Regions from separate parts of the Colwellia sp. KS18-150 genome, predicted to be linked through region 1. Evidence: predicted binding sites of a transcription regulator. Region 1 holds the regulator's gene; the other holds the start of a gene.
What was found. The regulator LexA, encoded in region 1, represses DNA repair genes until DNA is damaged. The targets are predictions, from matches to a motif close to TACTGTATNNNNATACAGTA.

Region 1 (16,721 bases):
ATGGCGAATGGTTAGACATGACGGCTAATACTCTAGGCCTTGCATCAGGCTGGCTTTTAGCAAAAATAGTGTTAGTTTTATCAAGACAAAACGCTAAAGTTTAGCTTATCCCGTCCTATCTTAAATTGATCATTCTTACTGTTGCTCATAAACCAGCATTCAATTAATGATATAAAGTGAAACAATAAGTATCGCTTATATTGATTTAAACTAAATTTTTAACAAAAAATAGCGTGTTACCGCTAGGCATTTGATTAAAAAGGCGCTATTTTAAATTATTCAATTTCTAACCGGCAATCATGATGAAACATGGTTTACTAGCACTCTTCTTATCCTGCATTCACTTCACTAGCTTTGCGGCCGTTATTCTGCAATATCACCATGTCAGCGATAGCACACCTAAAAGTACCAGTATTACTCCTAAGCAGTTTGAAGTGCACTTACAATATTTACATGATCAGAAATTCAATGTAGTGCCTTTATCCGAAGTGATTGACGATATTAAAACAAAGCAGCCGCTGAAAGATAAAACTGTAGCTATCACCTTCGATGATGCTTATTTGGATGTGTTAACTCACGCTAAACCACTTCTTGATAAGTTTGGCTATCCTTACACCATATATGTCAACCCAGGCATTATTGACAGAAATGAAGGGAGAAATAATTCACATTATCTGTCGTGGGCACAATTAAAGTCTTTAGCTGATGAAGGCGTTATTATCGCTAATCACGGTTATGAACATGATTCTATGGCGCGTATAACTGAAGGGTTAACACAAACTCAATGGTTAGCTAAACAAACAGAGTTGTTATTAAAAGCAGAAGAGATAATTAAAGAAAAAACCGGACAAAGCTGGCGCTATTTTGCTTATCCATACGGAGAGTATGATCCGGCAGTTCAACAATGGGTAATCGACAATAATTTTGTTGCCTTTTCGCAACAATCTGGCGCTGTAGGTCCGTATACAGATCTTACTAGTGTGCCACGTTTTCCAGCCTCTATGCCGTATGATAAAATCTCTGGATTACGTGATAAGCTCAACTCTCTACCATTTAATATTCAATTAGATAAAGAACAAGCTGAAACTATTTTTGACTATCAACAAGCAAAAAGCATTACCTTTACAGTGGAAACAGGTGACTTTTATAAATCACAACTTAACTGTTATATCTCAGGTTTAGGTAAACAAAAAATTCAATGGCAAGGGGACGACAGTTTTACCATTAATTTCAGTGGTGACCTGCCTTCGGGGAGAGTTAGATGTAATTGTACCGCGGCGAGTATTAGTCAGCCAGGGCAATATTATTGGTACTCAAAACCCTGGTTTATCATGAAAGAAAGCGGCGATTGGTATCACCTATAGCCCGTGTTCTTTAAAATAACGCGACTATTTTTTGATAGTCGCTAACAAGCTTTTCACTATCAATACTAGGTACCTTACCCACGGCTTGTTCAGGCTTGAAAATAGCAGCAATCTGACCATTAGGATTAATTAAAACTATAGACGCGCTATGGTCAACCAAATACCCTTCTTCTTCACTACTGATAGCGTACATTAACCCTAAATTTCGTGCGAAAGGAAAAAGCGCACCATGCTCTCCTCTTAGCGCAATAAATTCAGGGTTAAAATAGGCGATGTATTGGCTCAGCTTTTCGACATTATCCCGTTTAGGATCAACACTGACTAATAATACCTGCGTGTTGTTCGCGATAGCTTTTAAATCATCATAAATAAAGCCTAAATTTTGTAGCGTTGTTGGACACACATCAGGACAAGAAGTATAACCAAAGAACACAAAGGACCATTGCCCTACTAGTGCTTCATTTCTGAATGCTTGATTATTGTGCTTAGTTAACTCAAAAGGCTTTATCTCTCTAGGTTGCTGATAGTATAAAGCGTGCTCAGGTGGTATCGTTTTATTCATCTGCTGAAATACAATAGCACCGATAATAGCAGCAAAAAATCCACCGATATAAATAAAGTATTTTTTCATTCGAGCTTAACCTACCGGTAATAAATAGTGATCTACTAACAAAATAATAAATAGCAGCATCAAATGTATTATTGAAAATTTAAAAGTATCCATCGCGGTATTTTCGTCAGCGTTGAATTTTAATTTCCACGCATAAGCGAAGAATACAATATTAAGAATGATTGCACCGACAAGATATAACCAATTGCTCATACCGACTAAATAAGGCAATAAACCAACAACAAACAATAAAACTGTGTATAGCAGTATTTGTGTTTTAGTGAAATTAACACCATGAGTTACTGGCAACATTGGGATATTAACTTTTGCGTAATCATTTCTACGATGAATAGCTAATGCCCAAAAGTGTGGTGGAGTCCAAGTAAAAATAAGTAAAACTAATAAAAGCGCGTGTGGGTGAATTTCATTAGTCATGGCTGTCCACCCAAGAAGAGGAGGAATAGCACCCGCTAAGCCACCAATAGTTATATTTTGTGGTGTCGCGCGTTTTAAGTACAAAGTATAGACAAAGCTATAACCTACTAGACCTGATAAGGTTAAATAGGCGGTTAATGGATTAACCAGCGTAAATAGAATAACAAAGCCGATAATGGCAATGCTTGCTGCAAAAACTATCGCACTGTTTACAGAAATTCGCCCCTCAGGTAGCGGTCTATTATGGGTTCGCCCCATGATGGCATCAATTTTTTCATCAACAATATGATTGATTGCCGCCGCCGAAGAAGATAACAAAGCTATGCCTAACATAGCTGGTAAAAAGATTTGCCACGGCAAACCACCCGGAATGGATAAACTCATACCAACAACAGCAGTGAGTACAAGTAAGGCAACTACTCTAGGCTTAGTTATATCATAAAATGCGCGCCATTTAGGTATGCTTACAGGCGAAATTTCGGTGTTAATAATGGCTTTACTCATAATATTTTTCCTACTATATTTTTCGACGCAAGCGATAAGTTAGTGCGATTAACGTTAGCATTAGACAGGCCGCAACAATGTTATGACCGACTGCAACTGACAAAGGTAGTGAAAACCAGATATTACTAATACCTAAAATCACTTGCGTCACTAAAGCCAAACCCACCATCACAGCTGACGTTCTAAATATTCTCGTTTGCGCTTTTAAATAAATCATGGTTAACAGCCAAGCTAAATAAACAGTGGTAACAATTGCACCAAATCGATGTACAACATGAATTGTCACCCTCTCATCGTGAGCGAGATGACCATATTCATAACTGTCTCGTTCTGGTGGAATCAAATCAAATGAACGTTCAAAATTTAACTGCTCTTGCCACCCTGATTGACATATAGGCAACTCTACGCAACTCATCGCAGCATAGTTTGATGACGTCCAGCCTCCTAGAGCAATTTGTATCGTTAAGATCACAATACCTAATAGAGCATAGCGACCATATTTTTTTACTTTCCAGTCCCCTTGATTTATCCGATGTGGTTTTAAGCGTAAATGCAAAAGGAACAATAAACATAAGGTCGTAAATCCGCCAAGTAAGTGTGCCATAACAACTATAGGCATCAATTTCATAGTAACCGTCCACATGCCTAATGCTGCTTGGAATATGACGATAGCAAGTATAAGTAAGGGTAAGCGTAATGGTGTCCCCTGATTTCGTTGCTTGAAGGATAAAAGGGCGATAGCTAAAATCAGCAACCCTAATGCACCGGCGAAATAACGATGTATCATTTCATTCCAAGCTTTTGTCGGTTCGACTTTTCGATCTGGATAAGCCTGCTCAGCTATTGCTATTTGCTCCGAAGTTTCTGGTACATCAATTAATCCATAGCAAGTTGGCCAATCTGGGCAACCTAAACCTGCATGGGTCAATCTGGTATAAGCGCCTAAACTGACTACGACTAAAGCCAGTAAGATACTGACAAAGACGAGCTTTCGTATGGTGTGATTACTATGTTCAATCATATTATCCCACCTTAGAGTATTTTAATAACTTCTTCATATCAGCCAAAATTTGTTTACCAAATTGAGGCAGCTGCTCGTTATTTCCTGGTACTTGATGACTTAAGAAAACGTTGCCAAGTGGATCAACAATATAGACTTTTGACGTTTCAATCAGTTGCTTACTTGCCGGTGGTAAAGTGAGTAATTGCCACTGACTTTTTGAAATTTGTTGACTTTGTTCTGCTGAAAAAGGTGCTTGATAAGCAACCACAGGTGTAATTCTTGGCATTTCCTTGCCTAAAGCCACGTAAGTGTTATGCACGACTTCCATTGTTTCTTGACAGCTATCATCACATTGTTCTGGCAGATTGTAGAGTATTAACCATTGTTGCTTAAATTTTGCGTTGTCTATGCCCAACTTCTGCAAAGTTAATTCATTGGTTAATAAAGTCCCTTGATTGGTGACTCCTTTCGCTAACCACTGCCCATCCAAGGCAAATTTAGCTAAAATTATCGGTAAAGCAAAGGTAGCAAGTAGTAACAATAAACTTCGGCGGTTTTTACGTTGAGTTACCTCGGGTTGTACGTTTGGGGTTTCATCTGAAATAGAACTCATACTACGTCGCCTTACTTTTATTGTTTTTATTATTGTATGCCTTAGTACCAAATTTAGCCCAGAGCATAAGTATCAACCAAGCTAACGCTAAACTGTACCATTGAAAAGCATAACCACGATGCTTCTCTGGCGGCATCACTATTGGTTGCCAATTTTTTTCAAAACCTATCTGTTCATTTTTATCTAAATATACAACAAAGGGCAAGAGCTGACGGCCAATTAATGAGGAAAATTTGTCCAATTCAATTTGTTGAACTCTTAGCGGCCATTCCACCTGTGTAAACAATTGCTCTTGCAATACAACGCCTACTTCGATTAAACGGACATTACCTTTAAATGCATACTCACCATGTAGTGCATCAACTTTGGGTAATTCTTGTCTATTGATCGAACCTTGCACCCAGCCAAGGTTAATCAATACCGCATGTTCATTGACCTCGGCTACTTGATAAGCACGATAGCCTAATCGGTTTTTGTTTACTTGGTTGTCTAGAAAAAAGAGTTTTTCACCATCAAAAATCCCCTGAATAGCAATAGGAAAATCATTTATTGTCGAAGAAGAATTAGCATCGTTAGACAGAGATAGTATTTGTTCTAGCGATAGCGCACTTTGAGTATTCAGTTTTTCAATTTTTAACAGTCGTTGTTCTTTTTCTACTGCTCGTGAACTTTGCCAGAGACCAAGCTTTACTAATGCCGAAAAAACAAGCACAGTGAGTAAAAGCCAAAAGAAACTTTGTTTATTAACAAAGCTTTCTTTAGCTGTTTCATCTTTTGAAGAAATGCTACTTGGCATGAAAAAAGAGAATCCTTACAACAAGTTAATACTTAGGATATTGAATATATGCTTTTTAAAATAGTTATTGTGACACTATTATTGTTTATGGTTTACAACCTGTTCCGCGCTTTATGGATAATGAATAAAAAGCCCGAGCCTGATCAGCCACCTATGTCCAAATTCATCGGTCGCCGATTAATGTTCTCCGTCGCCATCGTAGTGCTATTATTGATAGGCCTTTTAACCGGAATAATTACCCCTAATCCACGACCTTATTAGCGCTCAGATTTCAATGACCTTTACTAATACAGCCTTTAAACTGTTCAGACTAAGATAAATCCACTAGAGCTAAGAGAAGGCACGGAGTTGACGCTAGTCAATGAGTACCTTCGATGAAGCTGTCGTGGATTTAGCAACGTATGAACGACTAAAGAATGTAGACGAATACAAATAGCAGTACCCAAACTACATCTACAAAATGCCAATACCAGCTAGCCGCCTGAAAAGCAAAATGATTATCTGGAGTAAAGTGCCCTTTCAAAACTCTAAAGAACATTACAATAAGCATGATACAACCTAGAGTTACGTGCATGCCGTGAAAGCCCGTTAACAGATAAAAAGTATTCCCGTAAATACCACTGGTTAAATACAATTGCATTTCTTCTGAGTAACCATGTGCGTATTCTTGCACTTGGAAAAACATAAAAGTAACACCTAAAACTATAGTGATCCCTAACCATGCTTTTAACTGTGGGCGATTGTTCTTCTCTAAGGCAACATGTGCAAAATGGGCTGTGATAGATGAGGTTAATAATAAAACCGTATTCAGTAGTGGTAAACCGTACCACCCCATCGCAGTGGTTTCAGTGCCATCTGGTGTTTTAATGAGTGGCCAACTTGCAGTGAACTCAGGCCATAATACAGCAGCTGTTTCTGCGTTATTTCCGGCACCATCTAACCATGGTACTGAAAATACTCTGGCATAAAAAAGCGCGCCGAAAAAGGCTGCAAAGAACATTACTTCAGAAAAAATAAACCAACTCATACCTTGTCGGAATGAACCATCCATTTGATGGCTGTACTTACCCGCCATAGATTCATCAATTACGTTAGTGAACCAACCAATAACCATATAAACTACTAAAGCGATACCTGCTAATAATAGGTAGCCGCCATATCCACCAACTTCATTCTTAAGATCAGTAACATAAGTTGCAGCCCCAAATGCAATCATAAATAAGGCTACAGCTCCAACTATGGGCCAATGGCTCTGTGCTGGTACGTAATAACTTTCATATTCTTTTGTTGTCATTTCTATTTCCTCTTTCTTATCAAGAGTTTTATAAAGCGATTAAACTTTTACGCTATGAGTCAGCCTTGCCGCTAATATCATATAAAGTATAAGATAAGGTCAGTGTGGTTATGTCTGCAGGTAAATCGCGATCCACATAAAATTGTAACCCCATTTCCACTTCTTCACCTGCCTGTAAAGGCTGTTGTGTAAAGCAGAAACATTCTATCTTTTGAAAGTAACTTGCTGCCAAACCGGGAGAAACTGATGGTACAGCTTGACCTACAATAGCTTTTCTCGATTCATTTTTTGCGTAAAAATTAACAAATTTCATTTCACCTGGATGAACTTCAATTTCGTTTATCACTGGCTTAAATTGCCAAGGAATTGCCTTAGCGTTGCGAGTAATAAACTGCACTGTGACAGTACGAGAGGTATCAATACCATCATCATTATAAGTCACAGCAACGTCATTTGTTTTTCCATTCAAACCGGTAATATCACAAAACACATCATATAAAGGCACTAAAGCAAAACCAAAGCCAAACATGGCAAATACAACCAACACTAACTTTTTAATAACTTTGGTGTTACTTTGCTTTTGCTCTGCTTGAACATCGGTTTTAGTAGTATCTTTATCCATGATTAATCAATCTTCGGCGGTGTGCTAAAGGTGTGATATGGTGCAGGGCTTGCTACGGTCCACTCTAGGCCTTCAGCACCATCCCATGGTTTAGCAGGAGCTTTTTTACCACCTTTAATACATTTGATTACTACTGCTAAGAAAATAAGCTGCGATAAACCAAAGGCAAAGCCACCAATACTGACCCACTTGTTAAAGTCTGCAAACTGCAATGCATAATCAGGGATCCGACGAGGCATACCTGCAAGACCTAAAAAGTGCATAGGGAAGAACAGTAAATTTACTGAGATTAATGAACACCAAAAATGCCACTTAGCTAAACTCTCACTGTACATATGTCCTGTCCACTTAGGTAACCAATAATAGGCTCCTGCATAGATAGAAAATAAAGAGCCCGTTACTAATACATAATGGAAGTGAGCTACTACAAAGTAAGTATCATGGTATTGGAAATCTACCGGCGTCAGTGCCAGCATCAAACCCGAGAAACCACCTATGGTAAAGAGAATCACGAAAGCGATAGAAAATAACATCGGTGTTTCAAAGGTCATAGAACCACGCCACATCGTTGCTACCCAGTTAAAGACTTTAACGCCTGTTGGTACAGCAATTAACATGGTGCAATACATGAAAAACAGTTCACCAAATAATGGCATACCTGTGGTAAACATGTGATGAGCCCAGACAATGAATGATAACAACGCTATTGAAGAAGTCGCATATACCATAGAGCTATAGCCAAATAACTTCTTACGTGCGAACGCCGGTATGATAGTTGAAACGATACCAAATGCAGGCAAGATCATGATGTAAACTTCCGGATGACCAAAGAACCAGAAAATATGCTGGAACATTACTGGGTCACCGCCACCTGCGGCATCAAAAAAGCTGGTACCAAAATAGGTATCGGTAAGTAACATAGTCACTACCCCTGCGAGCACGGGCATTACCGCGATTAACAGATAAGCAGTAATAAAGAATGTCCATACAAATAACGGCATTTTCATATATGTCATGCCAGGTGCACGTAAATTCATGATGGTAACAACTATATTAATTGCCCCCATGATTGAAGATATACCCATGATATGAACAGCGAAAACAAAAAATGCCGTACTACCATTTGAATATGTGGTAGATAATGGAGCGTAGAATGTCCAACCAAAGTTTGGTGCGCCGCTTTCCATAAAGAATGAACCAATCAAAATAGCGAAAGCAAATGGTAAAATCCAAAAGCTCCAGTTATTCATTCTTGGTAATGCCATATCTGGAGCACCAATCATCATAGGCAACATCCAGTTAGCAAAACCGGTAAAAGCAGGCATTATGGCGCCAAACACCATAATTAAGCCATGAGTGGTAGTTAACTGATTAAAAAAATCAGGTTCAACAAGCTGCAAACCGGGCTGAAATAATTCAGCACGTATTACCATGGCTAGTGCACCACCAGTTAAAAACATGATAAACGAAAACCATAAATACAAAGTACCGATATCTTTATGATTGGTCGTATACAACCAACGCTTTATTCCCGTCATTTTATGATCATGAGAATCGCCATGATGTTCATCCGCTAGCGATTCATTAATTGTTTCTGTAGTCATTTTTTACTCCCCGCTAGCCGCATTAACATCTGAACTTTGCACCAAATCACCAGTATTATTGCCCCAAGCATTACGCTCATAAGTAACAACTGCGGCAACTTCAGCTAAACTCAATTGCTTGCCAAATGGAGGCATCATACCCTTACCATTTTGTACGATTTTGATGTGATCAATAATAGAGCCCTCTGTTGCAACAAGACTTCCTTTTAATGCTGGGAATGTTGGCGGTAAACCTAAACCAGTAGGTTGATGACATGATGCACAATGAGCAATATAAGTTGATTCACCCAATTGCATTAATTCATCTTCAGACATGGAAGCACTTAATGATGCTTTTTCTGCTTCTTTTGCCTGTGCTACTAAAGCCTTTTGCTCATCAAGCCATAACGCGTAATCCTGTTCTGACTTAACTTCGACTACAACCGGCATATAGCCATGATCTTTACCACATAGCTCCGCACATTGTCCACGATATACGCCAGGTACATCTACTTTAGTCCACGCTTCATTAATAAAACCAGGGTTAGCATCTTGCTTAACTGCAAACGCTGGAACCCACCAAGAATGAATTACATCATCAGAAGTAATAAGAAAACGAACTTTTTTATTAGCTGGTATAACGAGAGGCTTATCTACTTCAAGTAGATAATTGACATTTTTGCTTGCGCCAGTACCGTCAAAAGTACCATTTTGATTTTCGTATTCTTCTCTTGGAGTAGAAAGAACCGAGTAATACTCAATGTCCTGATCAAAATATTTGTAATGCCATTTCCATTGAGAACCGGTTACTTGAATGGTGACTTCAGAATTGTCATTGTTTTCCATGGCAATCAAAGTGTGTGTTGCCGGAACGGCCATAGCAATGAGAATAAGGATAGGTATTGCTGTCCACAGTATTTCTACTAAGGTACTTTCATGGAAATCAGCAGCTTTTACGCCTTTTGATTTTCGATGAAAAGCCATGGACCAAAACATAGCGCCGAAGACAATAACACCAATAACAGTACATATATAAAGAGCAAACATATGTAAGTCATATACTTCTTCACTAATTGCTGTTACCCCCTTGGTCAGATTTAACTGTGAATCTGCCCAAGCTGTACAGGAAAGCAGACTACTAACAAACAGCCCCCCCCCCAACAACCAACGTTGGATACTTCTACTCACTCAACCTCTCCTCTATCAATACCAATTCAACGTGAAGAGTAGTTCAGGACTTTTCATCGCTTAGAATAGGATATAAAAAAATAGAAAACAGAAACACAGTCATGTACATCACAACTCATTCAACTGATTATCTGTTAATTTTGTTATTATATTTTTAGTAAATTAACTGACGTTGAGTAGCACTCTCCCATCAGAGAAAGTTTAGATATGAAACTCAGTTATCGAATAGCGCACTAACGTCTTATTATTTTTGTACAGTTATTTTTTGTTCGATTACTGTTCTAGAATCACTCAAAATTTGATCTAGGTCAAACAATATTTTAGCTATATAAAAATAAACACTAACAATTTCAATAGAGTAAGAGCTCTAAGTTGAGCTATAGCCTTGTGTACATGGGCTGTATGAATTTTAACTATAATTTGGATGAATATTATTCATTATGACTTAAGTACTTGGACATGCTCATTTAATGACCAGATTATTTTTGATAGGAATTGAATAATTGAGGAGGTTTTAAAGGTAAGTTGAGCTCACAATGCAGCTCAACCATTTACCCATTTTTACAAAGGTTGGTATTAATTACATCCAACTGCCACTGCGAATAATGCCAACAGCAATACCTTCGATATTAAATTCTTGAGAGCTTAAATCAACTTTAATGGGTGAAAACTCTTCATTTTCTGCATGTAAATAAACGACATTTCCTTCTCGCTTAAAGCGCTTCACTGTCACATCGTTTTCAACACGAGCCACAATGACCTGACCGTTTTGTACATCCGTCGTTTGATGTACCGCAAGTAAATCACCATCTAAAATACCAATGTCTTTCATACTTTCGCCATTAACACGTAATAAGTAATCTGCTGGTGGATGAAACAGATTACCATCCATTTGATAATGATCTTCAACATGTTCTTCTGCCAAAATAGGTTCGCCAGCAGCGACACGGCCAATTAATGGCAAACCTTCTTCTTGGGTGAACTGTTCTGCTAAGCGTATACCTCGAGAGGTGCCAGGTAACATTTCAATGTAACCCTTTTTAGCCAGTGCCTTTAAATGCTCTTCTGCAGCATTGGCTGATTTAAAACCAAAAAACTCTGCAATTTCTGCACGTGTTGGTGGCATTCCAGTGTCATTAATTGCTTCTTTGATCAGATCAAATATCTGTTGTTGACGATTTGTTAAAGGCTTTAATTCATTTATAGCTGACATAAGCTTTTCCTTTCTAGGCAAAGTCCTGTATTTATTTACACTGTTAGTATATACAGTTTAGATTCAGGTGCAAGGTTTTACTAATTTACCTTTGCCTCAACTTAACTAAATAAAGTACTGGACATTATTTAGACTTAATAACTAACCTAAACACTAAAAGCTAGATTGAGTTTTCATTTTTATTTCTTGCAATGGTTACTGCGTAATCATCACCTATTTCACTATGAAGAGAGTGTTTTCGCTGCAGTTCTATAGAAGGTATCGACATTAATGTAAATATTGAAGTATTCATCAATTTTGTAACCGCTTCTTTTTCTGTCCATAATTGATAAAAACACTCCATAGGTTTTTCCGCGGCATTTATCATTTTTTGATCTGTCGCACTAAAAAACGCTTCAATTAATGGTTTAATTTTTCTCTCCGCTAATATTTCAATATCAATACCTACATTCTCATTTAGCTCACAAAAACTAAAGGCGACAAATTGGCCACTATGGCTTAATGAAAGTTTTTTCTTGAGGGTCTTTTGTAAGAATATTCCAGCGGTATTTAATTCAGCACAGTACTTTACGGTCATATTGCTGGCTTGTTCAATACTTAATCCCGCCACCTTTTTAACAATAAAGCGACTAAAAATATATTCAGCTTTCTTACGCTTTCGCTTCCCTAGCACGATTAACTCTTCGGCACTTAAATAGCCGACACATGAATCTTCACAACCCTTTATGTTCAATAATTCGGCCACATAAAAATCACGATTCAGGGCTGAAAATGTATGTAAATGATAGTTCATCATAATAAAAACTGAGTTTGTAGAACAAATGCCACTTTGATAAAATAATTGTTACTAAAATAAGAAGCTAGATCATAGCGTAAAAGCTACAAAAACTAATAATGAAAGCTTATATAAACAATTTTAAAGTCTGGCTGCAAGGAATTGACAACGAGAGTGAACTCTCGTTGTGGGCGAAAGGTGATTTAAACCTTCCTGAGGAATTTACCCCGCCTAAACCACAATTTTATCCTAAGGCACAATTAAGAAGACTGAGCCCTTTTAGCAAAGTTGCCCTGCACTGCTTGGATATTCCTAGCGTTTTTTCTCTAAATTTACCGTTAATATTTGCTTCCCAGCATGGTGACCTAGCTAAAACAGTCAAACTAATTAAAAGTGCTGCTTTGGGTGAAGACTTATCACCCACACAGTTTGCATTATCCGTTCATAATGCAACCACAGGTTTATTTAGTATTTCAACACAAAATACAGCTGCCACCACCACGGTTAGTGCTGGAGTGAATACTTTTACTGAAGGGCTAATAGAAGCTTTGATGCAATGTCAGCAAGAGAATACAGCGGTAATTTTCACGTTTTGTGACTTTGATGTACCTAATGAATATCGTCGCTTTGAGCCCCATAAACCCGCACGCTGCATAACTATGGTTATTTCCTGTGAAGAAACTAATGATAGCCTAGCCAATATTAACGTTAGCCTAGACGAAGTAATAGCCAATAAAGAAGATAGAGCAGATTTAAGTGTTGATTTTATCCGTCAATTTTATCTGCAAAGTAATACGCCACTAAATAGCGGTAACTATTCAATTTCTTTAGGTTTTCATTAATGTCGCGTATTAATTATTATTGGCGCGTTTTAGCTACCGGTTTTTGCTTTGCTACTTTCGGATTGGGCGCGTTAGTTATCTCTTCAATCATTTTCCCCATTCAATCATTAATAGTACGCAACAAAGATAAACGCAAAAAAAATGCTCGGTATACAATACATAAGGCTTTTTATTGGTTTATAAAGCTCATGCAATTACTGGGCATTATGCAGGTAAAGTTGGAAAATATTGAGCAACTTCGCACTATGCGACAGCAAGTAGTTATAGCCAATCACCCATCACTTATCGATGTAGTTTTAATTATTGCTTATGTACCCAATGCTGACTGTGTGGTTAAATCCGCCTTGTTTAAAAACCCTTTTTTACGTGGCGTGGTGAAAAGAGTTGGTTATATTGATAATACAAACTCAGATCAATTGTTCGATGACTGCAAAAAAAGTCTAAACTCTGGCTCAAATATCGTTGTTTTTCCTGAAGGTACTCGCAGTGTCAACGGCGAACCACTCATATTTAAGCGTGGTGCTGCCAATATTGCTATACGTTGCCAAGCAAATTACCAACCAATCTTCATTTCAGTAAAACCAAGTACACTAACTAAAAAAGAATCGTGGTATGATGTGCCACATAAAAAGTTTGTTGTTACTTTAACAGCGCAAGCTGCTATTGATAATAGTAAATATTTTGACCAAACGAACACTTCATTAGCAGTAAGATCACTGACTCGTGAAACCCAGCAGTATTTTTGTAAGGAATTAGGATTAAATGGCTGATACTCGCACTATTTTAAAATCATTAATCATAGAGACTCTTGATTTAGAAGATATTTCGCCTGAAGATATTATCGATGATGAACCGTTATTCGGTGAAGGCTTAGGCTTAGATTCCATTGATGCTTTAGAGCTTGGTTTAGCAATCAAAAAAACCTTTGATGTTAAAATTGAAGCTACTTCAGAAAAAACTAAAGAACACTTTTATTCAATTAACAACCTAGTTCAATTTATCGAACAACATTAGTATTGAGAACACCATGCAAAGTAAAGAAGAAATATTGTCAATGTTAACCGAATTATTGGTTGATGAATTTGAAATACCAGCAGAAGATATTAATCTGGATGCTCAATTATATGAAGAATTAGATTTAGATAGCATTGACGCTGTAGATTTGGTGGTTCGATTACGTGAAATTACCGGTAAAAAGATTGCCCCTGAGTCATTCAAGCAAGTACGTACCATTGGAGATATAGTTAACGCTTTAATCGAGCTTTCTTCAGCAGCTTAGTGTTTTTAAAGACTGCACCTCAATGTATCAAAATCTAATAATAAAAATCATTCTAGCCATAGTGACGCTGCTATACCCAATAGTAGTGTTTTATGGTTTAGCTGAGCTTTCAGTACGCTGGGTGAGTTTTTTATTATTGTCGTTATTCATCTTGCGCATTCTTATTTTAAAAAAGAACCAAAATAAAAATAACGACAGCATACTAAGCCCTTTAGCCAGTAAAATCATCTCATTATTGGTGCTGGTGTTATTGCTATTGAGTTTTGTTTTTTCTACAGATATTGGGTTATTATTTTATCCCATCATCATCAATACGGCACTTGCCTTAATCTTCGCTAACTCGTTAATCACTCCGCCTCCCATTATTGAGCGTCTTGCTAGATTAACGCAAAAAGATCTACCGCCTCATGCAGTCATTTATACCCGCACTGTGACAAAAGTATGGTTAGCTTTTTTTATTATTAATGGCTTAATTGCTAGCTACACCGCATTCTTCACCAGCCTTGAGGTTTGGACGCTATATAACGGCTTCATCGCCTATATATTAATGGCGGTACTGTTTGCTAGTGAGTATTTGGTAAGACTAAGGGTGCAAAAATTACATGACTCTTGATACAAGCACTTTTCCGGCTAACACTCAGAGTGTTTTCTATTGCGGTGAACAGCAAATTTCTGGTCAACAATGGGCAACAGAATGTTTAACATTAGCCCAAGAAATCAATCAGTATGATGAAAATAACTGGCTTTTGTATGACGATGATTTTTATCAATTTAGTCAATATTTTTTCGCTTTATTAGTCGCCAAAAAAAATATCATTTTAGCCCAAAGTAATCAGCTTGAACGTATCCGACAAGCAAGTGAATTGGCTGACATAAGTATTGGTGATTTTAATTCCACTAATGATGACCATGAGCTAGAAAACTTTACGCGTAATCATTCTGCCAACCATACCCCAACTAGTTTAGAGAAGTTAACAATTAGTGATGAGGTGTGCATTACCTTATTTACTTCAGGCTCTACGGGTCAAGCTAAGGCAATAACAAAATATTGGTACCAGCTAGCTAATGAGGTTAACTGTCTGCAGGACTTATTCTCTGAACAGCACAATATTGTCTTATCTACCGTCACTCATAAACACATATATGGCATATTATTTAAACTTTTATGGCCAATATTTACAGACAAAAATATCATTTGTGAAACCATTGAGTACCCTGAGCAAGTCGAACATCTATGTAAAACATTCAATGAGATAGCACTAGTTTCAAGCCCGAGTTACTTATCTCGCACTAGCCAGCACTTATCCAAGCCGTCATCGCAAAAAATAAAGCAAATTTTTTGCTCGGGTGGCGCGTTAAGTAATCAAGTAGCCTATGACTTTTTCTCTTTAACTCAGCAAGTGATTACTGAAATATATGGCAGTACGGAAACAGGTGGTATTGCTTGGCGACAGCAAATGAACAATACCCAATGGCAGTTGTTTCCAACGCATCAAGTTACGTTAGCTGATGACAATACCTTAATACTTCAATCTAAATTTTTGCCCCATGATGAGCGTTACAAAACTGATGATATCGTTGAGCTTAACGGACGAATGTTCAACCTACTAGGCAGGGTTGATCGTATTATTAAACTATATGAGAAAAGATTGTCGTTAGACGAAATGGAAAGTGTATTAACCTGCCTACCAATAATAACTAGCTGTCACTGTTTTATGTTAGATTCTAGCAAAAATAAAGCCTCGTTAGTTGCTGTGATAGAATTAGCACAGGATGAATTACTTCCTGAGAATATTAAGCAAAAAAAGCACTTAGTTGATGAATGTAAACAAGCATTACTCACTGTCTTTGAGGCGTCATTATTACCAAGAAAATGGCGCTTTATACAGAAACTTCCTTTTAATAAGCAAGGTAAGTTAGTAAAAGCTGAATTAGTAGAACTTTTTAATTAGAGCAAGAAAACCAATGAAAAAGCATGTACAAGACATAACCCCTAGTATCAACTCAATTGAGCAGTCCAGCGATGGCGTCGTATTAATGCTTACGATAGATGCAGGGTTACGATGTTTTAAAGGTCACTTTGACAGTGCTCCAATTGCCCCAGGTGTGGTTCAACTATCTTGGGCAGTTGAATTTGCACGTGAGTACTTGGGCATGCAAGGGGACGTACAAAATGTTAGCGTGCTAAAGTTTCAAAAATTGCTACTACCAGATATGACAGTACAACTAGAAATCATTAAAAAATCTCAGACGAAATTTACCTTTAGCTATAGTGACGGCAATGAAAAGTACTCCTCTGCACGCGTGGAAATGGCTTGATGACAACCAAACAGCTAACTTGTGCAATTATTCCAAGCTTTAACCACAGTGAGAAATTAGCTGACATTAGTCAAGCTTTGTTATCTAAAGGCTTAGCCGTCATTATTGTTGATGATGCCAGCAGCCAAGCACATAGCGACGTCCTTGATAAAATTAGTACTGCACAACAAGAAATCCATTTAATACGCCATAAAACCAATCAAGGTAAAGGTGGCGCGGTTATTAGCGGTTTATTAACTGCAGAGAAATTGGGCTACAGCCACGCCTTACAAGTGGATGCT
Region 2 (16,721 bases), on a different contig from region 1:
ACTCATAGCAGCAGGCGCTTTTGCATAAAGACGTGCTACGGTGCGAATTTTATCTTCGTCAATACCACAAATATGTTGTGCTGATTTAGGATCATAATCTTGTACTAAGGCTTTAACTTCTTCAAAACCTTGAGTGTGGGCATCAATGTAAGCTTGATCTTGTAAGCCTTCATTAATGATAACGTACATCATAGCGTTAATTAACACACAGTCAGTGCCTGGGGTAATTGGCAAATGAATATCAGCAAATTGCGCTAACATAGTAACGCGTGGATCAACGACAATTAATGGAAACTTACGCTTCTCTAACGCTTCTTTTAAGCGCCAGTAAATAATCGGATGCTGCTCGGGTAAGTTTGAGCCAAAAGCCATAAAGCAATGTGTGTGCTCAAAATCATCATAACAACCAGGAGGTCCGTCACTGCCGAAAGAGCGCTTATAACCACTTACGGCTGAAGCCATACAAAGTGTGGTATTGCCGTCATAGTTATTAGTGCCAATACAACCACGAGCTAGTTTACCTAGCGTATAAAATTCTTCAGTAAGCAATTGACCTGTAGAGATAATTGCAAATGAGTCACGGCCATATTTGGCTTGAATTTCTTTTATTTTATCTGCCGTGGTATCAAGGGCATTATCCCAAGTGGTTTTCTCGAATTTTTCAAAATGTTTTTCACGAATCAGAGGATCAGTACCACGGCCAGGACTTTCAAAAAGCTCGTGCTCTAACAAGCCTTTAATACAAAGTTTTCCACGGTTAACATCTGCACCCGCGTGTCCACGAGTAGTTACAACTTTCTTTTCTTCATTCAAACCGATTTCGATGGAACAACCAGTAGAACAATAGTTACAAGTGGTATATTTCCATTCTTTTACCTTCTTACTCGGTATTGAAATCGGTTTTCTATTTTTTCTTCCAAACAACATAGAGGTGCCCTAATCTTAATGTTGATAAATAAGAGAGTCTCTTATTTTTTAATACTTTGCCTATATAAAGCAAAATACAGTCCAATATATTATTTCTTATTTTACAACACGTTAGTTTTTTACTCGTACTATGCGGTGCGCCTTAAAAGCTGTTTCGCTCCATGTTGGTGCGAATGACTTATAAAATTAGTTGTGAACCTATTGATTTTAAGGGTGTCTATTATTTGTTAAAAAAGTGTAATTTAAGCAGTTTTAGGTGATTTTGTGATAGATGGATTTACCATAGAAAAGGGGATAGTCGCCCCAGAAAATTATAAAAATGAACCGAAGGAAAATCGTTCATTTAAAAAGCTTTACATCACTATTGCTCTCTCCCTTTTCGTGCATGTTATATTATTTTGTCTGCTGTTTTTAATTTCTGATAAGCAAGCTATTAAAACGGTTGCTATTGAACCTAAGGCGATCAAAAGCTATGTGTATAAAATGCCAAGTAAGGCTAAAGCGCCAACTATCGTAGCTGAGATAAAACCAGAAGAAATTAAGCCTGTAGAGCCGCAAAAAATCAACATTGAAGAAAAACCAGTAGCGGTAAAACAAGTACCTGATCAGCTAGTTATTAGTAAGAAAGAGTTACCTAAAAAATCTTTGGTGAATACCCCTCAACCTACGGAGCAAAGCAAAGTGGTTAATGAGGTTACTGCTATCGCTAAGCAAGAAAGTTCGAAACCAAAAACTGCCGTTAAAGCAACATTTTCAGCATATAAACAACTCAACAATTTACGCAGCTCAATCAACGAGAAAATTATCGCTGAAGAGTTTTCTCAACTTCAACAATTTAGATCGCCTTCCGTGATGCATGGAGAGCAAATCCCGGTACCACATTCAGAGTTACAATTGACGCCTGAGCAAGAAAAAGAACAGCGAACCACACGATCCTCTGACAGTATTTCCATCACAAAATATGACAATGGACTTTGTACCATTGAGAGAAAACAGTTTTTAGGCAGTCCTATTGAAGGCTCAAGTTCGGGGTTTGCTTGCGGGGAAAGTAAATTTGATAAGAATTTTCGTGAACACATGAAGAAGGTGCAAGAAAAGATTATGCCTAAAAGGTGATAATCTTTTCTTATGATTGTTATTTAGTTTGCTACTTATCACTAGGCGTAAGTGATGTGATTAGAAAGATTAAGATAATGATTTTTTTAAAGCGTCTTTTTTAACCACTAGGGTAATATCATAAGCTAAACTTTTTCTTAACCTTAACAACCAGCCTTCTACTTTTTCATTATCAATTTTGCATTTACCTGAACATCCTTGACGATCAACAGAAAGTAATTGAATACGAACCGTTTTATTTTCTATCACAAGGGCTGTTTTAATATTGTAAGTTTTATGCAAAATAGTGGCATTAAATTGTTGATTTTCATCTCTCGATAATGACCAACGATTACGTTGAACAGACTTTCTAAATACTTTTTCAAATTGGCTTTCAACAAGGTAACCATAAAATGGAATCGGTTTTTTATAGGCACCTAGCTCATAAGAAAAGCTGGTAAATGAAATAAAACTAATAAGAAATACTGCGAATAATTTTTTCATAATGATTCCTATAATTTTCCAACTTGAAAAGCGATGCTACGACGTAGGTTTTTGATATAGTTGTAGTAACCACGAGAGTTTTTATAACAAATATCCTCAACCAGATTTTTACAAACAAAATCACCATAGGCATCATGATACTTAAGCTGTATTAAGTTATCGCTATACTCAATTCTCATAATGTTAGTATCACCTCGATAATCGAAACGAGTTAGAATATAACCTTCTCCTTCGCCTTCAAAAGTCCATTTATAGCCTTTAGTCGTCACCATACCTTCTAAAATAGCGTATCTAATACTAGCTATATTATCAGCAATAACAGGGATCTCTTGATGGACAGCTTTTATCCATTTATTTGAAGAGTGCGGCTTTATCTTACTGTTGATTGTTAAAGTACCAGGCTCGGCAAAAATGGATAGTGAGGTAAAACATAGGAAACTACAAACTAAACGGGGTATGTTCAACATTTATCCCTAAATTATTGTTAAGTTAAAATTATTTTTAAGCCATAATAATTAAATAAATTCATTTACGCTATCTAATAGTTTCAATTGTTCGCTGTACATAAAAACAGTGTTTTGTTATATTTACCAATATTAGATATTAATCGTCAGTTACTGTTGAAACTATATATAGCAGAAAAGCCTAGCCTAGGTCGCGCGATAGCCGCAGCACTTCCAAAACCCCATAAAAACCATAAAACTCATATCGAGCTAGCCAATGGTGATGTTGTTAGCTGGTGTATAGGGCACATTTTAGCGCAAGCGGATCCTCAAGATTATGATGCCAACCTAAAAAAATGGTCACTTGATGCATTACCTATTGTCCCACAGCAATGGCAGTTAAAGCCGATAAGTCGTACTCGTGCTCAGTTAACGGTATTACGAAAATTAGTTAAACAAGCTAGTGAGATTATTCATGCTGGCGATCCTGACAGAGAAGGTCAGTTATTAATTGATGAAGTGATTGATTTTTTTAAGGTGGCTAAAGCAAAAAAAGCTAACATTAAGCGCTTATTAATTAATGATTTAAATTTATCTGCGGTTAAACGCTCATTGAATTCGCTAAAAAGTAATCAAGATTATATGCCTTTGTCTGTTTCAGCATTAGCTCGCTCAAGAGCTGATTGGCTTTATGGCATTAACTTAACCCGTGCATGTACTTTGCAAGGGCAAAAGCAAGGGTACAACAACGTACTTTCTATTGGTCGTGTACAAACGCCGGTATTGGGTTTAGTGGTTAGAAGAGAGCAAGAAATCTCCGCTTTTGTTTCTAAACCTTTTTACCAAGTACTTGCACATTTATCGACAGAAAATAACAGCATTAATGATGATGAAAACTTCACCGTTAAATGGCAACCCAGTGATGCTTGTCAGCAGTATTGTGACGAGGAGGGTAGAGTACTGGTTAAAGCTTTAGCTGAAAATGTTGCGGCTCGAATTGACGGACAACCAGCCGTGGTAGAAAGTATGGCAACTGAACAGAAACAACAAAATCAACCTTTGCCTTTTAATCTCTCAAGCTTACAAATTTCAGCAGCAAAACAATTTTCTATGAATGCCAAGCTGGTGCTTGATGTATGTCAGGCGCTTTATGAGAAACATAAGCTAATTACCTACCCAAGATCAGATTGTCGCTATTTACCTAAAGAGCAGTTTAATCAAGCAGCATCGATCATTTCTACCTTAGCGACGAGTAATTTACCTTGTAATAAGCAAGCGCAAGGTGCTGACAGTAGTATTAAAAGTAAAGCGTGGAATGATAAAAAAGTTACCGCGCATCACGCCATAGTTCCCACCGAAAAGTCGGCTAATAATATTTCTTTAAATCCTTTTGAAAAAAATATTTACTTGTTGATTGTTAGACAGTATTTAGCACAGTTTTACCCCGTACATAGTTATCAACAAACAAAATTGGCGGTCAGAATATCAGGCGGATTATTTACCACGTCAGCAAAAATGCCTCAGCAATTAGGATGGAAAGTACTGTTTAGAAAAAATGATGGTATTGAAAAAACCGATAAAACCCTCCCTAAGTTAACTAAAGATCAAATACTGCATACTCATCGAAGTGAACTCATAGAAAAACATACTAGTGCACCTGAATATTTTACCGATGCAACGTTATTAAGTGCGATGACTGGCATAGCGCGTTTTGTCAGTGACGATAGTATTCGAAAAATATTAAGAGAGACAGACGGTTTAGGTACGGATGCCACGCGGGCAGGCATTATTGATTTACTCTTTAAACGAGAGTTTTTAGTGCGTAATGGTAAAAATATCCGCTCAACAGAAGTAGGGAGTAAGTTAATTACCACGCTGCCAGAGCAAATATCACTGCCTGATAGAACGGCGTTATGGGAGTCACAACTAGAATCCATCAGTACCAAATCGATAAGCTATCAACACTTCATGGGAGGTGTTGAGCAAAACCTGTATCAACTCACCAGTGATGTTAAAGGTTTATCTTTTGTTGGTTTACCTAAGGTTGCCATGAAACGGAAATTTATTAAAAAGCGAACAAAGAAGAAATAGAGAGCTCAACTACATAGCTTGAACTCGGTTTAAGGAGATAGTTAACTTATTTTTATAACAATTAAGGCGCTTAAAAGCGCCTTAAATAGAGTTGATTTGACACTGTTTATTTAGATTTCCATTTAAAAACTACAAATTTTAAATCTGTCTTTCCAGTGTTGAATATACCGTGTAAGTCTCCCGGACCGGCATATAAAATATCACCCGTATTAGCTTTAAATTTTTTATCGTTAATCGTCCATTCACCACTTCCTTCAATAACCATCAAGTATTCTTCTTCGTCATGTTTATGAGGAGGGTGTATTTCTTTATTTGGCTCAATAATACCAACACCAGTGATGACATCTTTGGCACCAACAGATTGACCTGCGAAATAGGTTAAAAATTTGCTGCCATCAAATTGAGTGACGTGGGCTCCTTCAACAGGTACTACTGTCGTAGTTATTTCTTTTTCTTCATCAGCAATGCCATTAAAAGCAATGAGTAAAGTTACAATAGCGAAGGTTAATTTAAAGAGTTGCATTTCATATCCTAGTTTTCGTAGTTAAGTGGCTTATTATTTGTTTCCAATGCCACTAAAAGTGATAACAAACTAGGCTAAGTTATCACTTTTAGTTGTCAATTAACAATATGAAATAGTGAAAGTTACCCTATCGCTTGTGTTGACCATTCGTCGTTAACTAAGCGTAAAATTCCTTGCGGATTAGCGTTTTGAAGTTCAACGGGTAATAAAGCGTCAGGGGTATTTTGATAGCATACTGGTCGCGTAAAACGTTCAATTGCTCTAGTGCCTACTGACGTTGATTGACCTGCTGAGCTACTTGGGTAAGGACCACCATGTGACATAGCTGAGCTAAGCTCAACACCTGTGCCATAGCCGTCAAAAAGTACTCTGCCAATTCGCTGTTGAAGAACAGGAAGTAATTTTGTAGCGACAGGATGATCTTGCTCGTTGGCAAAAATAGCAGCGGTTAAATGCCCCTTCATGCTAGTCGCAACTTCTAAAAGCTGTGCCTCATCATCACAAGCGATTACTAATGCGGATGGACCAAAAACTTCTTCTTCCAAAGCTAATTGCTTTAAATAATCATTAGCATCAATGCTATACAGGGCTACTTGTGCTTGATTAGCACTACTGCTTTCACCTTTTGCAATAACTTGTAGGCTAGCAATAGCATCACGCTCGGCGCAGTGCTTATTATAACTTTCGCAAATGCCTGCTGTTAGCATCGTACCTGCAGTTAACACGGGGGATTTTTCAGCTAAACTTGCTTTTAATCTATCAAGTGCTGAGCCCTTTATCGCGATTAAAATGCCAGGGCTAGTACAAAATTGTCCAACACCCATCATCAGAGATGCTAAAAATGAATCGGCAATATTTTCTGCATTGCTATTTAAAGATTCAGGGAGTAAGAATACCGGGTTAGTTGAGCCTAATTCACCAAAAAATGGGATAGGCTCAGGGCGAGAAACAGCTATATCGTAAAGAGCACGACCGCCAGCAACAGAGCCAGTAAAGCCAACAGCTTTTATTTTAGGATGTTTCACTAAAGCGGTACCAATGGTACGGCCACTGCCATGAAGCATAGCAAAAACGCCACTGGGTACTTGGCATATTTTGATTGCTGCTTCGATGGCGCTAGCAACGAATTCAGAAGTTCCTGGGTGAGCACTGTGGGTTTTAACAATAACAGGACAACCCGCGGCAAGCGCTGATGCGGTATCACCACCAGCAACAGAAAAAGCTAGTGGAAAATTACTGGCAGAAAAAACCGCAACAGGTCCCAGTGGTACCTGCGTTAATCTCAAGTCAGGTTTAGGAAGTGGCTGTCTATCTGGCTGAGGAAGGTCAATCACAGGTCTTTTCCACTCACCTTTATCTAATAACTGAGCGAACATATTCAATTGACCAATGGTACGTCCTAATTCGCCATTTATGCGCATTTCAGGTAAAGCGGTTTCCCAAGTAGCACGAGCAACAATTGTAGGGCGTATCTCTTCAAGCTGCTCAGCAATAGTGCGCAAGAATTTAGCTTTATCATTGTCAGTATATTGAGAGTAGCTATCAAACGCTTGAGCAGCGCTTTCGACGGCGTTATTAAGTTGATTCATATCGGCACAGCTGAAATCCTCTTGAGAAAGCTCTTCAGTGGTTGGATTATTGCCTTTAAAATTGCTACCAGCGCCTAATTGCCATTCACCATTGATGAAAATATTTCCTGAAATACTCATTGTTTAACACCTATTAGTCGAAATTAATTGAGTATTATTTTAGGTGTATCTTAAGTGTTGCACAAAAGAGAAGTTTTCAGTCTACAGTTGAGTGAATACTCATGTATACTAGGTAGGTGATTAACGAGAGAAAATTATCAGGAAATACTTGATGTCATTACCTTCATTAAACAGTTTACGAACGTTTGAAAGTGCCGCTAGGTTAAAAAGCTTTGCGTTAGCGGCACAAGAGTTATTTGTTTCTCCTTCTGCGGTTAGTCATCAAATTCGCCAGTTAGAAGAGCGTCTGGGGGTAGATTTATTTATTCGTTTAGACCGTAAGGTTGAATTAAGCAGTGCCGGAGAGCTTTATTACCCGCAAGTAAAATTAGGCATAACAACGCTGATTAATGCCACAGAGCAATTAGTTGAAGAAAAAGTGGCAGGCGATAACATTATTAAAATTTCTGCTGTACCATTTTTTGCCACTCGTTGGTTATTTCCTAAATTAGCCGATTTTAGACGCTTGTATCCTAATATTCAGTTAAAAATACAAACCAGTACTGCAGCATCTAACTTCTCGCAAGATGACGTCGATTTAGTGATCCGCCGAGGTATTGGTCCATGGCAAGGTATGGTGAGTGAATTACTTTGCAGTGAAAAATTAGCAGCGGTTTGCATACCAGAGCTTCAGGAAAAAATTAAACATACCAATGAGTTACTCAACCAGCCTTTGCTTTTTAACGTTGCTGTGATGAGTGAGTGGCGAGAATGGTTTGAAGCGCAACAATTAAGCTATCAAGAGCCGGCTTCATCTTTTGAATTTCAAAACACTTCACAGATTTTGGATGCATGTTTATCGGGGGCTGGTGTCGCATTAATAGATCCGGTAATGATCAAACAACATTTATCTCAAGGAGAGTTAGTACCGCTATTTGATAGCAGTGTCGATAGTTTGCGTAGTTACTTTCTTGTTTATCCTGAGCAACAACAAGAGCCCGAGAAAATTAAAATATTTAAACAATGGATCGACAAGGCGATGTCTGCAGATCCTTTAATGAGAGAGCGTTTGCCAGTCTAAATACTTACTATAGACTGGCATAAATTAACCTTTATATTTTTGATAAATTTAGGTTAGTTTTTATCTCTAACACAAGCGGCATAATGTAACTCTATTGATGTGGCCGTGAGGTTTTCTTGACCACTTTGTAAGTCAACCAGTCGATTACCATCAAGTGTGTCGTTTGCTGTGGAAGTACAATAATGTTGACCTACCGCCCATTTCTTCTATGTATATAAGGTATAGTTTTCATCGGCAACATTATCGTATTTTTGCCAAATACCTTGTAGCTATTCATAAGTAGGTAAGCGACATTCACTAACACCGTCATGATCACTACATGTTGATAACATTAGCAATAGTGCTATAAGCGGTAAAAAATAGTGTTTAAATAACATAAATAAATCCTTTATTAAAACTTATTAAATCGATGAAAGTTACTGGCTTGCACCTTGGAACGGGTTCCACGCGGCATCTACCGGTAAAATGTTGTTCTTTTGTGTATAAGAGTCATAAAGGGCAACCATTGCTTTTAGCTTTTCAGGCTGTTCAAGCTCTAGTGGCTTTGACTCAGAAGGGTCTGAAACCACGTTATACAAATGCCATTTGCCATCGCCAAACATTCCTGTTCTGACTTTCATCGCTTTTAGCTCACCTTGCATCACATAGCCGTTACCAAATAACTCAAACGCCCACCAATCCTTTTCGGTTCTGACATGATCTGATTTTTTATCTAAAAATGGTTTAATGCTGATACCGCTTGGTGGAACAACATCACGGTTTTTATAATGAGTCATCGGATGTTTTACATTGGCATATTCTAAAATAGTCATAGGTACATCTTTGACATAAGCGACGGCATTTGATTTTTCACCCGCACGGGCGTATTTAGTGTTAAAGGCGCCAGGAGGCACTATCATTAACGGAACGCGAGTACCACCTTCACCAATAAACCACTTCCACCATTGTAGACCGCCAGTAGCAGCGTTTGCCCAAGAAGTACCAATGACATTTTCAGAGTTAGCAGTACCAATAGCCTCAAAAGAAGAATCGAATTGGTTTTCAATCCACTTGGCAAGCTCAGGGTTACCTGTTTTAGGATTGGTTGGCTCTAGACCTTCAGGGCCATTATCTGTCATGTAAATCACAAGAGTGTTATCTAATTGGCCTGATTCTTCTAAATAAGCTAACAATTGGCCAATACGATTATCCTGATCTTCTATCATAGCGGCGTAGGTAGCCATTATTTTTGCTTGCTTCATTTTATCTTCTTCAGATAAATCATCCCAACGTTTAGTAAGTTCGTTAAATGGCGCTTCACTCGCCTCTGCTGAAATTAAGCCATGTTCTTTTAAACTTTCATAACGAGATTTTTTCAAGCCGGCATAGCCTAATTCAAGGTACTTAGGGTAATACTTCATGATCAGCTCTTGAGGAGCCTGTATTGGAAAGTGAGCCGTAGTGAAAGCCATGTATGCAAACCAAGGCTTGTCTTTTGAGGTACCATCTTTAATAAACTCAAGCATCTGATTGGTATAAATTTCTCCTGAGTAAATGCCACTAGGACGATCATAAGGTTTGCCATTGAGTGTCCAGTGCTCTTTGCGTTTAACATTAAGGCCATTAGGATCTTTAAAGTCGGGTGTCATAGCTAAATCATTCCAATGATTTGAACCACCTGAGAGTATGCCAAACTCTTTGGTAAAGCCCCAGCCTAAGGGACCTTTACCACCAGCTTCTTCACCGCCTAGATGCCATTTACCTGACTTATAGACTTCATAGCCATCATCATTTAATAACTCTGAGATAGTCACTGCATTATCAGTTAAATAGGTTTCATAACCTTTTTTACCGCGAGTTGCCGGGTAAACTGAATAGTCGAATGCACCTAAGCCCACTTCAATGTTGTCATTACCCGTAAATAGCATTGAACGGGTAACAGAGCACACAGGTGATACATGGAAGTTGGTAAATCGAACACCGGCCTCGGCGATTCTGTTTAAATTAGGGGTTTTTACTTCAGAGCCATAAGCGCCAATGTCACCAAAAGCAGTATCATCAGCAACAAGTAACAGTATATTGGGCTTTTTCTTCTGCTCTTCTTTACTGGATTGGGATACCTTAGTTTTTTCTGCGCACCCTGCAAGCAATATAACAACAGAGAGCATAGCTATTATTTTATTCATAATATTTCCATAGTTTTCATTTGAAAGTTATTCATGGTGTACAATTTTCATTATTCATTTCAGCAGCAAAGTGCATGGCAAAATACGAATGCTTTGATGTAAAACCATTGAATACGGTTGTTAATATTCTATTAATGAAGGGTAAACATTAGTATGCAATTTCCGAAAATTAGGGTATGTTATTTAGGTGAAATATAGTTTTAAAGGGACGTTTATAATTCTATGTCTACCAGCCAAAGCCTCTTCAGTGATAAAAAAATCAGAGCCGTATCAACTACAGATATTGATGAATTAGCCACTTTCCAGTTAAATAAGAATCGTCGCTATACGCAACTTCAAACAGGAAAATTTAATGGACAATATCTAGAGGTTAATCTAGGTGACGTGCAGGTTTTTCGAGAAAGTTTAGTGGTTGGTTCATTAATTGAAGCGGCGCCTATTAGTGCTTTTGTGCCATTTGCAGCTGTGCTTTCTAATGCTGATGATTTCAAATTTTGTGGTAAGCAACGAGAGAAGAATACTATTTTACAAGCAACAGGTGGTTTTTGGGATGCTTGTTTTAAAGATAACTTAAGCTTTGTGGTAGCTGCTTTTAATCGAAATGCTTTTGCAATTAATATTCAAAGGCTTACGGGTGAAGAAGTGCCAACAGAATGGTTTATTAGTAAAGCTTGTCATGCAGATCCAATCGCATTAGATAAGTATGCTAAGGGATTAGATAATATTATCACCATGGTTCAAGATAGACCTGAAATATTATCAACAGAAAACTCGAAACGTATGTTATCAGACAGTATATTTATACTGATCTTTGATGTATTGAAAAGCACCCGAGAATATACCTGTAAACAAGTTCACCGCTCTGTTCGTCTAAAAGGTGTACGGCGCGTAATTGATTATCTTCATGCTTATTCTGCACAACTACCTACTATAGCGGAGCTTTGTAAAGTAGCTCATCTCAGTGAAAGAAATTTGCAATATGGTTTTAAAGAATACTTAGGCATAACACCAATTAGTTACTTACGATTAATAAGATTAAACGGCGTCAGACGAGATTTGTTACTCTCTCACCCGCAACAAAATCGCGTGGTTGATGTTGCATTAAACTGGGGGTTTATTGAATTAGGTCGCTTCGCTGGTGAATATAAACGACTCTTTCAAGAGTTACCCTCTGTAACACTAAAAAGCCTAAATAAAGCTGTATAACACACTAACACTTTAAGCTTTTGCTAGACGGTTGTTGAGCGCTTTAATGCGGTAGTAAATAATAATTCCAAGCATGATTGGAGTTTGAATAACAAAAAATACCGCCGAAAAAAGTAAATAATCACTATTTTGAAAAACATTAATAGCAATTAAGGCGGCTAAGGCGAGATTTCTTACCGGAAATTCAATAATTACAGCACTTCTATTTTCAGCGGATATATCCAAGAATTTACACAAGCAAAAAGCAATAAATAAAGAGCAGAAGCTAAAGATTAATGCTAGCAAAACTAAGGAAGATAATTGCTCAAGGATCTTATCTTGAAATTTGATAAAAATAGACATCAATAAACAGAGTAAGCCAATTGCGCCGAGCTTTTCAAAACTTGGCATGATCTTCTCAAGCCAATGTGACTTTTTACTTTTAAGTAATAAACCAAGTAATACCGGGCAAAAAAGTAACAGCACTAATTGTAAGGCTTGATTGATGACTAGGTTATCTAAAGGGAGGTCTGAGCTAGAAAATGATGGTAAGGCAGTAAAAACCAGCAAAGGTAAAACAATAACAGATAACAAACCATTTAACGCGGTAAGGGTAACTGAATAGGCGATATTACCTTTGGCCATAAAGGTATAAATATTTGAAATAGCCCCACCTGGACAAATTGAAATGAGTAGCATTCCTTGAGCTACTAACGCTGGTGGTTGAAATAAAGTAATTAACACAAACGCTGAAAATGGTAGTAGTAATATTTGCCCGAAAGTGATGGTTAATAGCGTTTTTTTTTGCTGAGCTATATTGGCTAAATCTTTTCTGTCTATGCTGGCGCCGATAATAAACATCAACAAAAAAACTAATATTGGTGTGGCTAACTCTATTAACTCCATATTCGGTCACTTATACACGTCACTGTTAATTGATAATTTACAATATTTTAACATGGTCGGCAACGTGCTAAGGAAGTGTTATTGAGCAATATTTACTGGTAATAAATAGAATGTTAAAAGATATGCATTGTGAAAGTGATAAGAAAACGTCTATATAATTATTTATCATTACAATGAGTAAAGCTGCTAGTTAAGCATAGACTTTGTTGAAAAAGCTGTTTATTCTCATAGCACTAACCAAAGTTATTACCTATCTACATGGAGTTTTTATGCTTGAATATGTCGCGCTTGGCATCCTAGTCTTTGCTGCTGTTACCGTATTTTATGGCATTATTGTCATTCACGATATCCCTTATGAAATTGCCAAGAAACGCAATCATCCTCAACAAGATGCACTGCATGTTGCTGGCTGGGTTAGCTTATTTACTTTACATGTGTTGTGGCCTTTTCTGTGGATATGGGCAACCTTATACCGAGAGGACAGAGGTTGGGGGTTCTCTCACCAAGACAAAACAGGTAATAAACAACCCGATGAACAAGTTGTTTCACAAGATTACATGGCTTTAATTAAGCGTATTGAAGTATTAGAGCAGCAGTTATCACCGAACAATAAACCTTCGCAAGTGGAGGATAAATAATGGATTTACTATTAATTTTAACCTATACCGCAATTTGTATCGGCATATTTAAAATCTTTAAGATTCCTTTAAATAAATGGACGGTTCCTACAGCCGTATTAGGTGGCATTGTTTTAATTGGTGCACTGATTATGATGATGAATTATAACCATCCATACTCTGAAGTGACTCGTCAGTACTTTGTCACTACGCCAGTGATACCTGCCGTGAAAGGTGAGGTGGTTAGCGTTAATGTAAAAGCCAATACACCAATTAAAGATGGCCATTTATTGTTTTCTATTGACCCAATACCGTACCAAAATAAAGTGGATGCCATTAACGCTCAGCTAGTTTCGGCAAAACTAGACTATGAACGCGCTGTGGAGTTGATGAAGAAAAATATTGGTAAACAACGTGATGTTGATGTTACCAAAGCGGCACTAGATAACTTAACGGCTAATTTACACGACGCACAATATCAATTATCTCAAACTGAAGTAAGAGCTGATGGTGACGGTTATGTTACCCAAATGATGGTGTTTCCTGGTCTTTTCGTTGTGCCAATGCCATTGAGACCTGCCATGGTTTTTGTGCAAGAAGAATCCTTTATATACGTTGGTTGGTATCGTCAAAACAGCTCAATGCGTTTAATCGCAGGGAGCGAAGCTGAAATCGCTTTTGATGCTTTACCTGGCAAGGTTTTTTCTGCGGAAGTGGTAGAAGTGATACCTGTTTTAGCTGAAGGTGAAATTCAGGCTCACGGCACCATGGTTAATGCTAATACTAACGGTAGAATGCCAGGGCGTATTCCAGTAAAAATCAAAATTACCGACCCACGATTTGCTGAGTTAGCTAAGCATGTACCAGGTGGCTCATATGGTCAAAGTGCTATTTATTCAGAGCATTTTCACCATGTTGCCATAATGCGCAAAATTATTTTACGTATGTCATCTTGGATGAGTTACTTCTTCCCATTTCATTAATAGCTAGATGACTTCAGTCTAAGTAAAGGTGAGTAGCAAAAATCGTACTCGCCTTTTTTATTGCAAAAAATTAAAAGTGAAAAGTTATGCATGAACATATTGTTATTTTAACTATTGCCATCATGGTGTTGCTTTATGGTTATATTTCCAAGGCACTCACGCGATTTAATATTTCTGGCCCCATGGTTTTCGTCGGCTTAGGCTTGCTAGTTTCACCTTTAGGGTTAAATATTAGCCAAGTGGATGTTGATGCAGAGTTTGTCACCATCATTGCTGAGGTAGCGTTAGTACTGGTGTTATTTGGTGATGCTGCTTTGCTTGATTTAAAACTATTACGACAATCGTGGAAGTTACCGGCGCGCTTATTGCTAATTGGTTTACCACTAACCATCGTATTGGGAACGGTTGTAGCACAGTTTATGTTTCCTGATGAGCCTACTATTTATATGTTATTACTGGCTTTATTACTAACACCTACTGATGCAGCATTAGGAAAGGCGGTTGTTTCAGATCCTAAAGTTCCCAAGGAGGTTCGCTCAACCATCAATGTGGAAAGCGGCTTAAATGATGGCATTATTTATCCTATTTTATTCACTGTAGTGACTATGATTGCCAGTAATGTCACTGATGCTAGTGACTCTCATTGGTTTAGTTATGTCCTTAAGCAAGTGTTTTTCGGCGCTTTAGTCGGCACACTGGTGGGTTATATAGGCGCAAAGTTAACTGAATTTAGTTTAAAGAAAAACTGGATGGTGGGGGCATATCAAAATCTTATTCCTATTGCGTTAGCAATTTTGTCGTTTTATTTAGCTGAGGCGTTTGCTGGCAATGGCTTTATAGCCGCTTTTTTTGCAGGACTCTATGCGGGTAATGTTAGTCATAGCACGCGAGAGCGAATAGAAAACTTTGCCGAAAGTGAAGGGGAGCTACTTATTCTTATTTGCTTTTTCATTTTTGGCTTGGCCTTTGTGCCGATAGTGCTTAGCCATATCACTGTTGAAGTGGTTATTTATTCGATACTGAGTTTAACTGTATTAAGAATGTTACCTGTGATCTTGTGTTTAATTGGCGCTAGGGTAAATCATTTACCGATAGATTTTTCAACCATGGCATTTATCGCTTGGTTCGGACCACGTGGAATTGCTTCTATATTGTATGTGCTTATTGTTACTCATGAACTTGGGCGTGCCTTTCAGTTTGAAACGGTATATGCAATTGTCATCACTACAGTTTTAATGAGTATTATTGCTCATGGACTCAGTGCCCAACCGCTGGCAAACTGGTACAGTAAAAAGCATAAAATATAAAAACTATATTCACCTAGGTCGTTAGTGATTTTATTGAAAATAAATATTTAACCAGAGTTTAGGTTATTAGCATTGAGGCAATGATGAAATTAAAAGTCTTGTTATGGTCAATTATTCTATTACTGACGGCATGTAGTGGTGATAAAGCGGGGGTTGCTCTAGGGACACTTGAACGAGATAGGATAGCTCATACCGCTACAGAAAACGAAATCATCACTGCGCTGCCAGTAAAACCAGGGAGTTATGTAAAGAAAGGAGTCGTACTGGTTAAGCTTGATGATACCTTACAAAAAGCCTTGGTAGCAAAAGCAAAGGCACAAGTACAACAGGCGCAAGCAAACCTAGATAAAGTGCGAAGTGGTGCTCGTGAAGAAGAGCTTGCAGCTGCTAAAGCAGAAGTCTTTGGAGCGCAAGCAACTGTCGTTAAAAGTGAAGCTAATTATCAGCGAGCGATAGTGTTGATTAAAAAAGAGCTAGCTAGCCAAGCCACAATGGATAGCGCCTTAGCTGCTCGCGATGAAAGTTTAGCAAAATTACACAGTGCTGAAGAACAATTATCGCAACTAACTAATGGTGCTCGTATTGAAGATTTAGCCATCGCCGAGGCAATATTAGCCACGAATATTGCTCAGTGGCAAAATGAGCAAAAGAAGTTAAAGGATCTTACTATCACTGCTAAACGCGATGGTATTTTAGATAATCTACCATGGAATTTAGGTGAACGTGTCACAACAGGCAGTCCTGTAGCTATTGTGTTAGCAGGTAAAACGCCTTTTGCTCGAGTTTACATTCCTGAGCCATACCGTGTTTTTATTAAAACAGGAGATTCATTGCAGGTTAAAGTTGATGGTGTATCACAATTAATTACTGGTCAAGTTCGTAAGATATCCAATGAGCCGGCTTTTACTCCTTACTATGCGCTTAACCAAGAGGAGCGTGCTAGGTTGATGTATCTTGCTGAAATATTATTACCTGAAAGCGCATCAGATTTACCTAGCGGTATTCCAGCACAAGTCATTTTACCAACGGGAATGGCTGTTAATGACTGAGTTCGTAATTGATGCCAAGGGGTTAACACGAGATTTTGCTAATGTGACGGCAATATCGAATCTAGATTTACAAGTCGAAAAACAAACGATTTATGGCTTTCTCGGGCCAAATGGTTGCGGTAAAACTACGGCGATTAGATTACTGACCGGACTACTC

Region 2: a site for LexA is predicted at 3,083-3,102, ahead of AC27IF_RS01965 (DNA topoisomerase III). Genes of this name have one in related genera too.

Annotation. Positions count from the first base shown of each region.
Region 1 is NZ_BAAJMC010000009.1:35,783-52,503, reverse strand. Features, by position in the region: gene AC27IF_RS12460 (VanZ family protein) at 1-104, shown strand, start outside; gene AC27IF_RS12455 (polysaccharide deacetylase family protein) at 300-1,364, shown strand; gene AC27IF_RS12450 (SCO family protein) at 1,375-1,995, opposite strand; gene cyoE (heme o synthase) at 2,002-2,913, opposite strand; gene AC27IF_RS12440 (COX15/CtaA family protein) at 2,927-3,934, opposite strand; gene AC27IF_RS12435 (hypothetical protein) at 3,936-4,529, opposite strand; gene AC27IF_RS12430 (SURF1 family protein) at 4,531-5,325, opposite strand; gene AC27IF_RS12425 (DUF2909 domain-containing protein) at 5,374-5,586, shown strand; gene AC27IF_RS12420 (cytochrome c oxidase subunit 3) at 5,735-6,619, opposite strand; gene AC27IF_RS12415 (cytochrome c oxidase assembly protein) at 6,672-7,241, opposite strand; gene ctaD (cytochrome c oxidase subunit I) at 7,244-8,845, opposite strand; gene coxB (cytochrome c oxidase subunit II) at 8,849-10,012, opposite strand; gene lexA (transcriptional repressor LexA) at 10,593-11,225, opposite strand; gene AC27IF_RS12395 (4'-phosphopantetheinyl transferase family protein) at 11,386-12,021, opposite strand; gene AC27IF_RS12390 (beta-ketoacyl synthase chain length factor) at 12,120-12,842, shown strand; gene AC27IF_RS12385 (lysophospholipid acyltransferase family protein) at 12,842-13,612, shown strand; gene AC27IF_RS12380 (phosphopantetheine-binding protein) at 13,605-13,856, shown strand; gene AC27IF_RS12375 (acyl carrier protein) at 13,870-14,121, shown strand; gene AC27IF_RS12370 (COG4648 family protein) at 14,144-14,734, shown strand; gene AC27IF_RS12365 (AMP-binding protein) at 14,724-16,073, shown strand; gene AC27IF_RS12360 (ApeI family dehydratase) at 16,087-16,440, shown strand; gene AC27IF_RS12355 (glycosyltransferase family 2 protein) at 16,440-16,721, shown strand, end outside.
Region 2 is NZ_BAAJMC010000001.1:409,963-426,683, forward strand. Features, by position in the region: gene AC27IF_RS01945 (molybdopterin oxidoreductase family protein) at 1-927, opposite strand, end outside; gene AC27IF_RS01950 (hypothetical protein) at 1,192-2,043, shown strand; gene AC27IF_RS01955 (hypothetical protein) at 2,113-2,526, opposite strand; gene AC27IF_RS01960 (hypothetical protein) at 2,535-2,993, opposite strand; gene AC27IF_RS01965 (DNA topoisomerase III) at 3,147-5,060, shown strand; gene AC27IF_RS01970 (cupin domain-containing protein) at 5,167-5,583, opposite strand; gene AC27IF_RS01975 (aldehyde dehydrogenase (NADP(+))) at 5,706-7,292, opposite strand; gene gcvA (transcriptional regulator GcvA) at 7,444-8,352, shown strand; gene AC27IF_RS01985 (arylsulfatase) at 8,769-10,517, opposite strand; gene AC27IF_RS01990 (helix-turn-helix domain-containing protein) at 10,740-11,723, shown strand; gene AC27IF_RS01995 (bile acid:sodium symporter family protein) at 11,736-12,608, opposite strand; gene AC27IF_RS02000 (DUF3302 domain-containing protein) at 12,878-13,246, shown strand; gene AC27IF_RS02005 (HlyD family secretion protein) at 13,246-14,208, shown strand; gene AC27IF_RS02010 (cation:proton antiporter) at 14,295-15,515, shown strand; gene AC27IF_RS02015 (HlyD family secretion protein) at 15,596-16,564, shown strand; gene AC27IF_RS02020 (ABC transporter ATP-binding protein) at 16,557-16,721, shown strand, end outside.